DNA from 2 places in the Marinobacter sediminum genome. Region 2 is predicted to be linked to the other one. Evidence: predicted binding sites of a transcription regulator. Region 2 holds the regulator's gene; the other holds the start of a gene.

Region 1 (8,064 bases), 1.8 Mb from region 2:
ACTGGAGTACGTGCACCACGTTGTAGGCATATTCCTGCACGCTGTAGTTCATGGAGCAGCTGCTGCGGGAGCGGGTACCCTCGTAGTCCACGCCCAATCCACCGCCGATGTCGATAGTGCCCACAGGGGCGCCCATTTGCCGCAGTTCGCTGTAGAACCTCGCGCATTCCCTGAGCCCGGTCTGTATATCGCGAATGTTGGCGATCTGTGAGCCAAGGTGAAAGTGCAGGAGTTGTAGGGTATTCAGGGCATTGGCATCACTCAGGGTATTCACCACATCCAGAACCTGGCTGGCAGAGAGCCCGAATTTGGATTTCTCCCCGCCGGTGTTTTGCCAGTTACCTTTCCCGATGGTGGCCAGACGTACACGCACACCAATCAGCGGACTTACATCAAGAGCCTTTGCTTCTTTCAGGATCAGGGGCAGTTCGGATTGTTTTTCAACGACAATGAACACCCTGTGGCCCAGCTTCTGTCCAATCAGGGCAAGACGGATGTACTCCCGATCCTTGTAACCATTGCACACGATGACCGAGCCTGGCTCACGGGACATTGCCAGAACGGCCATCAGTTCGGGCTTGCTGCCAGCCTCCAGACCGATTTGACCATTCGATGCTGCAGGCTCCGCAGACACGAGTTCCTCGATGACCCTCCGCTGCTGGTTGACCTTGATCGGATACACGGCGGTGTATTGGCCCTGGTAGCCCTGATCGGCAGCCACTTCGTTGAAGGCGTCGCACAGCGTGTTGACCCGGTCATGCAGTATGTCAGTAAAACGGATCAGTACCGGAAACTGCACACCGGAATTCGACAGCGAGCGTGCCAGCTCGGGCAGGTTTATCTGTGCCGGGCTGTGGCCGCGATCCGGGCGAATCATCACTTCGCCCCCATGATTTACGCCAATATAGCCATCGCTCCAGTGGTCGATGTTATAGATCTTGTGGGCAGGGGTGCCGCTGGCTTCGCTCATGCTTGCTATCCTGTCAGGAAACCGGGCCGGCGGGGTGGATGTTCAGGTGCCGGTGTCTGGACGTCATTGTATGGATTCCTGTTGCTGGCTAAAAGAACCGGCTGTGGAAAATACGTGGGCCAGCGTGATGATTAACACTTTAGCTACCCCGAAGGCATCCCTACAATACGCCCTTTAACAGAGCTCACGGAGCACAGCGGGAGAAACAAGATGACGGCATTGAACGAAGGCTGGTTCACCGAGATATTTCAGGATCAGGGGACGGCTTTTTCCCTGCAGGTGAAAAAGAAACTGCACGAAGAGCAAACGCCATTTCAGAAACTGGAAATCTACGAAACCGAGACCTTCGGAAACCTGATGGTGCTCGATGGCTGTGTGATGCTGACTGCCCGGGACAATTTCCTGTATCACGAGATGATGACTCATCCGGCGCTGTTTACCCACAAGGATCCGAAGAAGGTGGTGATTGTCGGTGGCGGCGACTGTGGCACCCTGAAAGAGGTGCTAAAGCACCCCGGTGTGCAAGAAGCCTGGCAAGTGGAAATCGACGAGCGTGTAACGCGTACATCCGAGAAATACTTTCCGGAGCTGTGCGAGGCTAACAGTGACCCTCGCGCCAATTTCTTCTTTGGGGACGGTATCCAGTGGATTCGCGACGTGGAGCCCAGCAGCCTGGACATTATCATTATTGATAGCACCGATCCGGTTGGCCCCGCAGAGGGGTTGTTTGCGCTGGATTTCTACCGTGATGCGATGCTGGCACTGAGAGATGGCGGTATTATTGTCCAGCAGAGTGAGTCGCCCCTGTTGCATACCAATACCATCATCAAGTCCATTCACGAGGATATGCGCAAGGCTGGCTTTGATCACGTCCAGACTCTTCCGTTCCCGCAGCCGGTTTATCCCACTGGCTGGTGGAGCTGCACGATGGCCGGTAAGGACAAGCCGGTTCGGTATTTCCGGGAAGAAGACGCCAATAATCGTCCTTTCGTCACGCGCTATTACAACGCCGGTGTCCACCATGGCGCTCTTGCCATGCCGCAGTTCATGCTGGATGTGCTGGAAGATCAGGTACTCCCTGGAGAAGGCTGACGCTTTCGTTCAGTTCCGGAGAAGGCAATAAAAAAGGGCGCCCCGAGGGGCGCCCTTTTTGATCATGCCAGCCGGCGATCATTACTTCTGGCTGACAAACTCCGGATAGGCTTCCATGCCGCACTCGGACAGATCCACACCTTCGTACTCTTCTTCCTCGGAAACCCTGAGGCCCATGACGGCTTTCAGGATGCCCCAGACGATGAGGCTGGTCACGAAGACCCAGATGAAGATGGTGAGCATGCCGACCAGCTGACCCATGAAGGTCGCATCTGCGTCGGACAGCAGGACTGCAAAGATACCCCAGATACCAACCACACCGTGGACAGAGATGGCACCGACCGGATCGTCGATACGCAGCTTGTCGAGAGTCACGATGGAGAAGACCACGATGATACCGCCGATGGCGCCAATGATGGTGGCCAGCAGAGGTGACGGATCAGCAGGCTCAGCCGTGATGGCTACGAGGCCAGCCAGAGCGCCGTTCAAGGCCATGGTCAGGTCAGCTTTGCCGAACATGATGCGCGCCACGATCAGTGCTGCAATCAGACCACCAGCAGCGGCTGCGTTGGTGTTCAGGAATACGTTGGCAACTTCGTTGGCAACACCGATACCGCCCAGTTTGAGGGTAGAGCCACCGTTAAAGCCGAACCAGCCCATCCACAGGATAAACATACCCAGTGTTGCCAGCGGCAGGTTTGCACCCGGGAAGGCCTTGATCTGGCCATCCGCACCGTACTTGCCTTTACGGGCACCCAGCAAGAGAACACCTGCCAGCGCAGCAGCGGCACCAGCCATGTGCACGATACCGGAGCCGGCGTAGTCGCTGTAGCTCAGTTCGTAGATGCCGAATACGGCATCGCCGTTCCATGTCCATGCGCCCTGCATCGGGTAGATGAAGCCACACATAACGACAGCAAATGCGAGGAATGCCCAGAGCTTCATGCGCTCAGCTACGGCACCGGAAACGATGGACATGGCTGTTGCAACGAAGACTACCTGGAAGAAGAAGTCGGAAGCACCGCTGTACTCGCCCATGTCGCCGAAACCGGATTCGGTGGACGCAGCAATCACGCCGGCTATGGCCGCTTCATCCATTTCACCAACGGTTGTGATGCCGCTGAGGAAGAGACCGCCACCGTACATGATGTCGTAACCGACAATCAGGTACATCGTACAGGCAACCGCGAACAGCGCGACGTTTTTGGTCAGGATTTCAGTGGTGTTCTTGGCACGCACCAGGCCTGCTTCGAGCATCGAGAAGCCCGCGGCCATCCACATGACCAGGGCACCACAGATCAGGAAGTAAAAGGTGTCTAATGCGTACTGCAGTTCGAAAATATGATTAAGATTGCTTTCCATTTGAAGCCCTCCGCACGAGGCTTTTCAAGTTATAAATTTTTGCGTTGGCTGTCTGGTTGATCAGGCTTTGATCAGACCGCTTCTTCGCCGGTTTCGCCGGTTCGGATTCGAATCGCCTGTGCCAGTTCGGTCACGAAAATTTTGCCGTCACCAATTTTTCCTGTATTCGCTGCCTTGGTGATGGATTCGATAACCTGGTCCAGGAGGTTGTCGCCGATAGCAACTTCAACCTTGACCTTGGGTAGAAAGTCCACCACGTATTCTGCGCCACGATAGAGTTCGGTGTGGCCCTTCTGGCGACCGAAGCCTTTGACTTCAGTGACCGTTACGCCTTGTACGCCAATTTCGGATAGTGCCTCACGGACATCATCCAATTTGAAAGGCTTGATGATCGCTGTCACAAGTTTCATTGCTTTCTCCTTGGTAAAGCCGTCTCAACATCTGGGATTCTTCGGCCCGTTGTTGAGGTCGGGATGCTGCCACCTCGCACACCAATTGTGCGGATTGCGTACGAGTGCTTTAGCATCGGGTATGCCAACGCAAAAAAAGTCTTTTATAACAGTCAATTACTTAACGACTGTCCCAGATTGGCGCAAAAGTGCGCACCAAAACCGGGCACTGCGCCCCGGAATGAGCCAAATTAGGGCGGGCTCTGGAGAGCGCGTCGAGCATTATAATGTCGACCGCCTACATTATGGCAGGGGCAGCGGTGTGATACACTCTTTCGGTCCGGTTCGAGCGCCCGTCTTTGGTCGAAACCGGTCATTATTTGAACCAGAGAGGTGATGTGTGAAAGGTCCGCAGGATATTTTCGCCCAGTTACAGGGCCAGTTTGGCCAGTTTGTTCCCGATATGGCCCGCGCTGCCCGGGAAGATTTTGAAACCCAGGCCCGCGCCACGGTGATGTCGGTACTGTCCCGGCTGGAGCTGGTGACCCGGGAAGAGTTTGATGCCCAGCAGGCGGTGCTGCTGAAGACCCGTGAAAAGGTGGAAACGCTGGAGCAACGGGTCGCCGAACTGGAGCAGAAGCTGCAGGACCAGTAAGCCTGCAAACGGGCTGGCAGGAAGCCGGGTCCGTTGAACAGATAAGATGTTTATAACCACGGAAGGTTCTCATGCTTGCCATCGTTCATTCCCGAGCCAGCATCGGTGTGTCTGCTCCGCCGGTCACGGTTGAAGTGCATCTCTCAGGCGGCCTGCCCGCCCTTTCCATCGTAGGCTTGCCGGAAACCGGCGTTCGCGAAAGTAAGGAGCGCGTCCGTAGCGCCCTGCTCAATGCCGGTTTCGATTTCCCGGCGCGCCGGATTACCATCAACCTTGCCCCTGCCGACCTCCCCAAAGAAGGTGGTCGGTTTGACCTGCCCATTGCCCTTGGCATTCTGGCCGCTTCCGGCCAGATTCCCTCCGACAGTATTAGTCAATGGGAGTTTGTCGGCGAGCTATCCCTCGATGGCGCGCTCCGGCCCTTAAAAGGCGTTTTACCGGCTGTGCTGGCTGCACGTAAGGAGGGGCGGGCCTTGCTGGTGCCCCAGGCCAATGCCGGTGAGGCCGCGCTTGCCAGCCACGGGGACGTTCTCTCGGCAGGTCATTTGCTCGCCGTGTGTGAGCACCTGTGTGGGCGTGCCAGACTGGTGCCGCTGGCCAAAGCATCGCCTGGACCGGATGGGGGCTCTGACCTGAATCTGCCGGATTTGTCTGATGTAAGGGGCCAGGGAGTGCCCCGCAGGGCACTGGAGGTTGCCGCTGCCGGCAACCACAACCTTCTGTTCTTTGGGCCACCCGGAACCGGCAAGAGCATGCTGGCCAGCCGTTTGCCCGGTATTCTGCCGGGCTTGAGTGATGAGGCCGCCATGGAAGTGGCCAGCGTGCACTCTGTCGCCGGTTTGCCGCTCGGAGAGAGTGGCTGGCGCCGGCCGCCATTTCGCGCGCCCCATCACACGGCTTCGGCGGTCGCGATGGTTGGCGGAGGCAGCAGCCCGCGTCCGGGTGAAATCTCTCTGGCCCATCGCGGCGTGCTGTTCCTTGATGAGTTACCGGAGTTCGAACGCCGGGTACTGGAAGTCCTTCGGGAACCCATGGAAACCGGCGAAATTGCAATCAGTCGCGCTGCACGTCAGGTCACCTTTCCGGCCCGGTTTCAGGTGGTGGGCGCTATGAATCCATGTCCCTGCGGTTATAGTGGGCATCCCACGATTGAATGCCAGTGCACGCCTCAGCAGGTACTGCGTTACCGTTCAAAGATTTCCGGACCACTGCTGGACCGGTTCGATCTTCATGTGGAGGTCCCTGTCCAGGGTGGCGAGGTGCTGATGCAGCAGGGTGGGGGCGGTGAGTCCAGTGCACAGGTCCGGGAACGTGTAGCGCAGGCCAGGGAGCGGCAGGCCGCCCGGCATCAGCTGAATTCGGCACTGTCTGGTCGCGAATTGCACCTGGCTTGTCCTCTGGACGCCAGTGGAGAGCACCTGTTGACCGGTGCCATGGAAAAGCTCGGTCTTTCAGCAAGAGCGTTGCACCGGATTTTGCGGGTTGCCCGAACCCTGGCCGATCTTGATGACTGCGATGCCCCGGGTCAGGCACATCTGGTTGAGGCCCTGGGCTACCGCCAACTGGACCGGCAGCAGGGACGAAATTCCCTGGTGTCCTCCTGACCCCGTCGACTCTGGTAAACTGTCTCTCAAATTCCTTTTAATCAGAACCCGCAGAGCCTGCGGTTGAGGATTGCAGATGACTGACCAGAAAGAGCCGCAAGATCCTAAAACGACCTCCGCGGATTCGCCGGTAACCACACGTCGTGGTGTGCGCAGTTTTGTCCTTCGTCAGGGCCGCATGACCGAAGGCCAGAAGAAAGCTTTCGAGCGTAGCTGGCCGAAATACGGCCTGACCCGGGAAGACGGCATGATCGATCCACGCCAGGTGTTTGGGCGTGATGCCATGCTTAACCTGGAAATCGGGTTCGGTATGGGCAAGTCGCTGGCGGATATGGCGGAAGCGGCTCCAGAGCAGGATTTTATTGGTGTGGAAGTGCATCTCCCCGGGGTGGGGGCTCTCCTCAAGGAAGTTGAGGACCGCGGCCTGGAAAATGTGCGGGTCTATAATATCGATGCCAACGACGTGATTGATCTTTGCTTGCCGGACGCCTGTCTGGATCGGGTTATGGTGTTCTTCCCGGACCCCTGGCATAAGAAGAAGCATCATAAACGCCGTCTGGTCCAGGCAGAATTCGTCCAGCGTATCCGCCACAAGCTGCGGGTCGGGGGTATTCTGCACCTGGCAACAGACTGGGAAAATTACGCCGAACACATGATGGAAGTCATGGTGGAGTCGGAGGGGTTTGCCAATACTCAGGAGCCGGGTGAGTTCTCACCCAAGCCTGATGATCGTCCGATCACCAAGTTCGAGAAGCGCGGTGAGCACCTCGGGCATGGCGTCTGGGATCTGCTTTTCCATCGCACCAATTGATCGGGGGTCGCGCCGTTAGCCATGGACAAACGGGTGGCGGCGTGCAGCCCTGATAATCACCAGGCCGGCACCCCCCAGGGTCAGCCCGGTAAACTTGACCAGTGCGCAGATGGTGGCGGAAAGGCTCACCATATCAGTAGGCGGATTAAAGTTATTCAGAAGCAGTATGTTCTCGGCACCATCGCTGAGGCCGGCTGCCAGAAACATGGCCCGTATCCAGCGCGCAACCACTCGCTCCCGAATGCCGGGGCGGTCCCGCATCAGGTGACGGGTCAGGTGAAGCAGGGCCAGCACGTAGACCGGTATAAAAAGAAAATCCAGCCACAGCGAGACTTTCGCCCAGACCACGCCATCTGCTCGCCAGCTTCGAAGAATGGCGTGCGACTGATCTGCAGTCCCGGCCATCTGGAAACTGACGATGCCCTGGGGCGCGGAGCCTGTCTGCAGTGGCTGATTGACCAGCAGCAGAGCAATCAACAGCACTGCCGCCAGCAGGAGGCTGGCCTTAAGGCTCTTCGGCAGGGCTGCCGATCCGTTAGCTGTGTCCATTACAGAAAACGCTCCAACAGGCTGTTCAGGTATCGTTGGCCGAGGTCGGTGGCCTGAATTCGGTCCCTTTCCAGCAGCTTTTCCTCACGCAACTGTTCAAGTTTTACCGCAACTGACGACAGGGGTAAACCTGTACGTTCAGTGAACAGTTCTTCGTTTACGCCTTCGGAAAGGCGTAACGCGTTCATCAGGAACTCCAGTGGCAGTTCATTTACGTCAATGATTTCAGAACCGGCCGTGCGGCTACCTATGCGATTCAGGTAGGCGTCTGGCTGACGGGTTTTCCAATATCGTCGGATACTGCCGTCGGCGAGGCTGACCTTGCCGTGGCCACCGGCGCCCAGTGCCAGATAGTCTCCGAACATCCAGTAGTTCAGGTTGTGGCGTGAGGCCATGCCCGGCTGGCTCCAGGCGGAAACCTCGTAATCCTGGAAACCGTGCCGTCTCAGAAATGCGGAACCCTGGCGGTAGATGTCCCAGAGCCGGTCATCGTCCGGCAGGTCGGGCGGGCGGCTATAGAACTCGGTGTTCGGCTCAAGTGTCAACTGATACCAGGACACATGAGGGGGGCTGTGGCTCAGTGCGGCCTCAAGATCCGCGATGGCATTTTCCGGTGTCTGGTCGGGCAGGCC
Region 2 (8,064 bases):
AAATGGTTATCCAGCCACGCAGCACCAGCAGCAAACAGGGATCAGATGGCAGTTCTCAGAGCCAGTAATCTGGCAAAAAGCTACAAGCAGAAAAAAGTGGTGATTGACGTCTCCCTGGAAATCCGAAGCGGCGAGATTGTCGGCCTGTTGGGACCCAATGGCGCAGGGAAAACGACTTGCTTTTACATGATTGTAGGGCTGGTGCCCGCAGACAGAGGTCGAATCACCATCGACAGCCAGGACATTACGCCCTTGCCCATGCATGGCCGCGCCCGGAAGGGAATTGGCTACCTGCCCCAGGAAGCATCGGTTTTCCGGAAACTGTCGGTACGTGACAACATTATGGCCATCCTCGAGACTCGCAAGGGGCTCGGACGGGCTGATCGCGAGAGCAAACTGCAGGAGCTGCTGGAGGAATTCCATATCACCCATATCCGCGACAGCGTGGGCATGGCATTGTCAGGGGGCGAGCGCCGCAGGGTGGAGATAGCCAGAGCGCTGGCAATGGAACCTGCATTTATTCTTCTGGATGAGCCCTTTGCAGGCGTTGATCCGATTTCGGTGAGCGACATCAAGCACATTATCCGCCACCTCAGGGATAAGGGCATTGGCGTGCTGATCACCGATCACAATGTGCGGGAAACCCTGGACATCTGCGAGAATGCCTACATCGTGTCCGGCGGGCACATCATCGCCTCTGGAAATTCAGAAGCGATCCTTGCCAACGAGCAGGTTAAGGAAGTGTATCTGGGCAGCGAATTCAGGCTGTGACTTCCTTTGGCCGATTGTGTTGATGAACTGTAGCAAGTAAACTCGGCAAAGAACTTGCAGGGTTTTTTCCCGTAGCGGCAAGTGACCGGCATACAACGAATTTTTATGTGACTGTCCACGAAGCAGAGCGCTGATGAGTAACGGATCCTGAACCATGGTGATGAAAGCCTCCTTACAGTTAAAGCTGGGTCAAAGCCTGACCATGACGCCCCAGCTGCAACAGGCGATCCGGCTACTGCAGCTTTCCACACTCGACCTTCAACAGGAAATCCAGCAGGCACTGGAATCCAATCCGATGCTGGAAACCTCTGAGGATGACGACGAGCCGGAATCCAGTTCGGGCGAACCGGACTCGAACAGCGAAGACGCCGGCTCAGAGACAACAGCCGAAGCACAGCCGGACAGCAGCCAGGACTGGGATCAAACGGAAAATGGTCCCGACTGGGCTTCGGAAAATGAGATTCCGGATAACATTCCCGATGACCTGCCTGTCGACACTGCCTGGGACGATATTTACCAGTCGGCTCCCGCACCGGCAGCCCGGAACGATGATGAAAACGACCACGATTTCGAGACCCGCAACTCCCCCACCGAAACCCTCCGGGATCATCTGGAGTGGCAACTGAACCTGACGCCACTGAGCGAACGGGATCGGGCCATTGCGCACGCCCTGATGGATGCGGTGGACGACAGAGGCTATCTGACCAGTCCCCTGGAAGAAATTCACACCGGCCTGGTTGATGAAAACGAGGAAGATCCGCTCGAGCTGGACGAGGTTGAGGCGGTATTGCATCGCTTACAGCACTTTGACCCCCCTGGCGTGTTTGCGCGAGATCTTCAGGAATGCCTGTTAATCCAGCTGAGCCAGTTACCTCCGGACACGCCCTGGCTGGCCCAGGCGCGGTTGGTCATTACCCATTACATCAATTTGCTGGGCAACAGGGATTACGCCCAGCTACTGCGCCGGAGCCGGTTAAAAGAAGACCAGCTAAGAGAGGTTCTGGCCCTGATTACCGGCCTGAACCCTCGCCCGGGTGATGTCATCGACCAGGCCGAGCCGGACTATGTCATCCCTGATGTTATTGTCCGCAAAGACAACGGACGCTGGCGCGTAGAGCTGAATCCGGAAATCGCTCCGCGCATTCGCGTTAATGCAAGCTATGCTTCTCTTATAAGGCGAGCGGATAGCAGCGCTGATAACACCTACATGCGGGATCAGCTTCAGGAGGCCAAATGGTTTATCAAGAGCCTGCAAAGCCGCAATGAAACCTTGCTGAAGGTGGCAACCCGCATCGTCGAGCACCAGCAGGGATTTCTGGACGAGGGTGAAGAGGCCATGAAGCCGCTGATCCTCTCTGATATTGCCCAGGCGGTGGAGATGCATGAGTCGACGATTTCCCGTGTTACTACTCAGAAATTCATGCACACCCCCCGGGGAATTTTTGAACTCAAGTACTTCTTCTCCAGTCACGTCAGCACGAATGAGGGTGGTGAATGCTCCTCCACGGCAATCCGTGCAATGATCAAGAAGCTGGTTGCAGCAGAAACTCCCAAAAAGCCGTTGAGTGACAGTAAAATTGCAGCCATGCTAGGGGAACAAGGTATCAAGGTGGCGAGACGCACGGTGGCCAAGTATCGAGAAGCGATGCATATACCACCCTCAAACGAGCGGAAGCGACTGGTATAGGGAGCCTTTTACTTTACAGGCCTTGCCCAGGAACACGATTCGCCGGCGCGCGATGCGCCAGCACTCAGCCCGGCCCCCTCGGGAGTCGGCATGATGACAACAGGAGACGCCTATGCAACTCAATATTTCAGGCCATCACGTAGAACTGACTCCCGCATTGAAAGATTACGTTTCAGAAAAATTTGGCAAGCTGGAACGCCACTTTGACCACATCAGCAATTGCCAGGTAACCCTGGAAGTGGAAAAAGTGCGCCAGATGGCGGAGGCGACGCTTCACGTGGTTGGTGGTGAGATTCACGCAAAGGCTGAGAATGGGGATATGTATGCAGCGATTGATTCGCTCATTGACAAGCTGGACCGTCAGATCCTCAAGCATAAGGAAAAGAATGTAGACCGGATGCACGGAAACGGGTCTCGTTAAACGCCCGTTTTCATGCGTGTCATCTAATCGCGCTGCGGCATGGCTAACCTGCCGCAGCCTTTTTTTTACGGAAATGCAGTCGATTCATGAGCGACACATCCCTGACCATTGACAACATCCTTGCACCGGAGCTGAGTCTTTGCCGGATACCTGCATCCAGCAAGAAACGGGTTCTGGAATCCATTGCCGAGCAGATCAACCAGCATGACGGCTCGCTCAGCGAAACCCAGATCTTCAATAATCTGGTCGCGCGTGAGCGCCTGGGCAGCACCGGTATTGGCCAAGGCATTGCCATACCCCATTGCCGCCTGGAAGGACTGGATCACGTCGTCGGCGTTCTGCTCACGCTGGAAGAAAGCATCGAGTTCGACGCCATCGATAACCAGCCGGTGGATCTCGTGTTTGCCCTCGTTGTTCCCAAGGAGGCAACCAGCGAGCACCTGGAACTGCTCAGCCAGCTGGCCGAGAAATTTAACGAACGCGCATTCTGCGATCGTCTGCGCCAGTGTGAAGATGCCAAGACACTTTATGAGCGCATGACAGCTGCAGACGGCTAACACTCATTGTTGTGGAGACAGGGTGACCATGAAACTGATCATCGTCAGTGGCCGGTCCGGTTCGGGCAAGAGTACAGCACTCCATGTTCTTGAAGACCTGGGGTTTTACTGCATTGACAACCTCCCCATAGGATTGCTGTTTCCCTTGACCCGGGAAGCCGCGAACCAGGTAACACCCGGTCGGCTGGGAAAAATGGCGGTCAGTATTGATGCCCGCAACCTGTCCGGCGAGCTGGCCAACTTCGAAGAGATTTACCGGCGGCTCGAGGAAACCGAAGTCACAGTCGAAATCATATTTCTCGACGCCGATGAACAGTCCCTGCTCCAACGGTTTCACGCCACTCGACGCAAGCACCCACTCAGCGATGACAGGACGTCCCTTCGGGAAGCCATCAACAACGAGAAAAAGTGCCTGGAGCCGCTCGCCAAGCTTTCCGATCTCTACGTGAACACCACCGGCATGTCCATGTACGAGCTGCGGGATATGATCAAACAGCGTGTCGTTGGCCGGAAGGACCAGGAGCTGGCCCTGTTGTTCCAGTCATTCGGTTTCAAGCACGGCGTCCCGCTGGACTCGGACTATGTCTTTGACGTCCGCTGTCTGCCAAATCCGTACTGGGACACCAGTTTGCGTAAGTTCGTCGGCACCGACCAGCCAGTAATCGACTTTCTGGAAAAAGAACCGGCCAGTCGGAAAATGATCGATGATCTGACTGCATTTCTCGAAGCCTGGCTTCCCTCTTTTGCTGACAGCAACCGCAGCTATATGACCATTTCAATTGGTTGCACTGGCGGGCAACACCGCTCGGTCTATGTCTCGGAACAGCTTTGCAGCCATTTCCGACAGCGCTACAGTAACGTTCAGGTCCGCCACACCGAGCTACCGCACCTGCAAACCCGTGAAGAGATCTGAGCCAGCATGATTCGCCGCCCCATCACCATCATTAACAAGCTGGGACTGCATGCCCGGGCCACCGCCAAGCTGGTCAACACGGCATCGGAATTCGACAGCAGCGTAAAAATCAGCGGCAAGGGCCGGGAAGTGGATGCCAAGAACATAATGCAGGTGATGATGCTTGCCGCCAGCCAGGGTACCGATGTCGAACTGGTTGCGGATGGGCAGGACGAGCAGGATGCCATTGATGCTCTGGTTGAGCTGATTAATGACTATTTCGGAGAGGGCGAGTAATACCAGGCTTGCTGCGGCCAGAACGGAATCTTCTGCGGCATTCAACGACAACTCTTTCTCACCTGTGCCACCTAACTCCGCTATAATACAGGCGTTTTCTGACTGTGGGTAATTCATGACCGATATTCTGGAAAAAAGCCAGGCCCGCCAACGCCTTCGCTCCCTGGGCGAAGCCCTGGACAGTGGTGCCCTGAAACAGGTTGCCCGTATTCTGAACGGCGGCCTGAGCCCCAGTGATATTGCCCACCTTCTGGAATCTTCCCCGCCCCGCGAGCGGGCCCTGCTGTGGAATCTGGTCGATAAAGAGCTGGAAGGGGAAGTTCTCCAGTACCTGAGCGACGACATCCGTGGTTATTTCCTGAGCCAGCTCAATGCGCAGGAACTGGCGGATATCATCGAGGATTTCGAGTCGGACGATCTCGCCGACCTGCTGCAGCAATTACCGGACACGGTGATCCAGGAAGTTCTGGACACCATGGACGACCAGGACCGGCAACGGGTCGAAGAAGTTCTCTCCTACCCGGAGGACACCGCCGGCGGTCTGATGAACACGGACACCATCACGGTGCGCCCGGACATCAGCATTGACGTTGTACTCCGTTACCTGCGCAGGCACCGTAACCTGCCACCCATGACCGACAACCTGATCGTCGTCAGCCGGCGGGATGAATTTATCGGTATGTTGCCAATCACCAAGATGCTGGTATCGAACCCTGCAGCGACAGTGCGCGAGGTGATGGACACCGAAATTGAGCCAATTCCGGTCACGCTCTCCGACACCAAGGTTGCCACGCTGTTTGAACGCTACGACCTGATCTCGGCTCCAGTGGTGAATGAAGACGGTCGACTGCTAGGTCGTATCACCATCGATGACGTGGTCGACGTAATCCGGGAAGATGCCGATCACTCCCTGATGAGCATGGCCGGTCTCGACGAAGACGAAGACACCTTCGCGCCCGTCTGGAAAACAACACGGCGCCGCGCCGTCTGGCTGGGTATAAACCTGATTACGGCGTTCGTCGCCTCCGGCGTTATCGGCCTGTTCGAGGAGACGATTACCAAGGTGGTTGCGCTTGCCGTACTTATGCCAATCGTTGCCAGCATGGGGGGCATCGCCGGGAGTCAGACCCTTACCCTGGTCATCCGCGGCATGGCCGTGGGGCAAATAAGCGGCGCTAATGTGCGCTGGCTGTTAAACCGGGAGTTCCTGTCTGGCGCGATGAATGGCGTTTTCTGGGCGCTGGTGGTTGCCACGGCTGCGGCTACCTGGTTCCAGGACCTGATGATTGGAGCCATTATTGCGGCCGCGTTGATCATAAACCTTATCGCCGCCGCTCTGGCGGGAACCATACTGCCCCTGTTCCTGAAATCAAGAAACATTGATCCGGCCCTGGCGGGCAGCGTGATCCTGACCACTGTTACCGATGTGGTCGGGTTTATGGCTTTCCTCGGCCTGGCCACCGTGTTTTACGCGTAACCGACGCACAACACCGAAAAACAACGGATTTACCATGAGTCAGCACGACCACCACGAAGACGAAGAAGAGTATGGCAAAAGCAAATCCCAGTTGAAGCGGGAAATGCACGCCCTGCAGGACATCGGCAAACGGATGCTCGAACTGAGCAACGATCAGCTCGATACTCTGCCAATCAGCGAGACCCTGCGCGCCGCCATTGAGGAATCACGCCGGATCCGCCAGAACGAAGCCAAACGCCGCCATCTCCAGTATATCGGCAAGGTTATTCGACAGGAGGATGATCCGGACGCACTAAAGCTGGCCATCGATGCTTTTGATGCCGGCAGTGAAGAGCATACCCGTCGCCATCACCTCGCCGAACGCTGGCGCGACCGTATGATTTCAGAGGGTGATTCAGTGGTCGGAGAGTTCTTCAGCTACTGTCCGGACGCAGACCTTCAACACCTGCGGAATCTCGCCCGTAACGCCCGCAAGGATGTGGAAAAGCAAAAGAACACCGGTCAGTCCCGGAAACTGTTCCGTTATCTCCGGGAATGCATCGACGACGCCGAAGCGACAAACTGACGGGCAGGCCGGCTGGTTACAGCCGGCGATGGTCCCACACCGGCATCCGCTTACGCAGCTGTGAGAGCTGTTCCACATCCAACTCCGCCGTCAACACTCCCGCCCCCTCAGCGAGCTCTTTCACAACCTTGCCCCAGGGATCGCAAATCAGGCTGTGGCCGTAGGTTCGGCGGCGTTCGCTGTTTTGCCCACCCTGTCCCGGGGCAACGATCCAGACCTGGTTTTCGATCGCCCGCGCGCGGGTAAGCACGTGCCAATGGGCATTTCCGGTCTGCCAGGTGAACGCACTGGGTAAGCATACCCACTCAGCGCCTTTTTCTCGCAAAGCCCGAAACAACTCCGGGAAGCGCAAATCATAACAAACAGCGAGGCCAAGCTTGCCGACTGGCGTATCCAGTGTTACCAATTGCTCACCGGGCTCGAAGGTGTCCGACTCCCGGTATTGGCCGTGGGCGTCATCAATCGTCGCATCAAACAGGTGAATCTTGTCATAGCGAGCGACTTCCCGGCCCTGATCATCGAACACCAGACAGGAGGACCTGACCCGCTCCTCAATGCTGGAACCATCAGGCCGATCCGCCAGAGGTAGTGAGCCGCCGACGATCCACATCCCGAGCTTTTTCGCCTGTTCCGCCAGAAAAGTCCGGATAACCGGCTGTGCCGAGACTTCTACTTGTCCGCAATCCACCATCTGATCGGTTGCCAATACGGCAAAATTTTCGGGCAGCACCGCGATCAGAGCCCCTTCACTGGACGCTTTTGCCAGTAATTTCCGGGCCTCGTTCAGGTTGGCGTCGATATCATGGGTGCTCACCATCTGGATGGCGGCAACCCGATTGGAAACAGATGTGTTCATAAACAACAGCTCCTGCTATTCACCGTTATCAAACACCCGCCGAAGGTCTACCTGCGGATCGTCCCAGGTACCAGTCACACTGTAACTGGCACTGGTCAGCTTGCTTAAAGGATCGCCCAGAATCTTGTCCAGGACAAATAAAGCACCGCCAATGGGAGCACTGGCTCCCATCAACAGAGCTGCCAACGGGAGGTTCTGGGTCAGTGGCAAAACCACCACGAGGCGCATATCCAGCGCTTCATCCGGAATATCTGTTGTGCCACTCAGCTTGAATGCGCCCGAGGGGCCGACAATCTGGAGCTCGGGGCTCATCGTCACCAGACCTTCGACAATCTGGGCCTTGCCGGAGATTGCGTCGAAGGCCACGCCCCGCTCGTACAGATCCGAAAAATCCAGTTTCAGGCGACGCCACAGGGTATCCGCATTCAATAAGTTGAAAAAGCGAAACAATTGAGCCGTGCTGTTCTGTTCCAGAATAATCCCGTCATCAAGCCGGAGACTGACCAATCCGCTCAGATCCGGTAACGAGAATTCATCGGGG

The links. The regulator sigma-54, encoded in region 2, starts transcription at its own class of promoters, with help from an activator protein. The targets are predictions, from matches to a motif close to ANTGGCATNNANNTTGCTNT.
Region 1: glnK (P-II family nitrogen regulator) is a predicted target of sigma-54. The motif match lies at 3,944-3,963, and genes of this name have one in related genera.

Annotation. Positions count from the first base shown of each region.
Region 1 is NZ_JAGTWY010000001.1:3,769,019-3,777,082, forward strand. It holds gene speA (biosynthetic arginine decarboxylase) at 1-970, opposite strand, end outside; gene speE (polyamine aminopropyltransferase) at 1,181-2,062, shown strand; gene KFJ24_RS17630 (ammonium transporter) at 2,144-3,424, opposite strand; gene glnK (P-II family nitrogen regulator) at 3,496-3,834, opposite strand; gene KFJ24_RS17640 (accessory factor UbiK family protein) at 4,214-4,468, shown strand; gene KFJ24_RS17645 (YifB family Mg chelatase-like AAA ATPase) at 4,540-6,072, shown strand; gene trmB (tRNA (guanosine(46)-N7)-methyltransferase TrmB) at 6,149-6,883, shown strand; gene KFJ24_RS17655 (hypothetical protein) at 6,899-7,432, opposite strand; gene hemW (radical SAM family heme chaperone HemW) at 7,432-8,064, opposite strand, start outside.
Region 2 is NZ_JAGTWY010000001.1:1,991,947-2,000,010, forward strand. It holds gene lptA (lipopolysaccharide transport periplasmic protein LptA) at 1-68, shown strand, start outside; gene lptB (LPS export ABC transporter ATP-binding protein) at 46-771, shown strand; gene KFJ24_RS09465 (RNA polymerase factor sigma-54) at 932-2,458, shown strand; gene hpf (ribosome hibernation promoting factor) at 2,571-2,879, shown strand; gene ptsN (PTS IIA-like nitrogen regulatory protein PtsN) at 2,966-3,436, shown strand; gene rapZ (RNase adapter RapZ) at 3,465-4,349, shown strand; gene KFJ24_RS09485 (HPr family phosphocarrier protein) at 4,356-4,625, shown strand; gene mgtE (magnesium transporter) at 4,741-6,102, shown strand; gene yjgA (ribosome biogenesis factor YjgA) at 6,137-6,667, shown strand; gene KFJ24_RS09500 (carbon-nitrogen hydrolase family protein) at 6,684-7,523, opposite strand; gene KFJ24_RS09505 (YhdP family phospholipid transporter) at 7,539-8,064, opposite strand, start outside.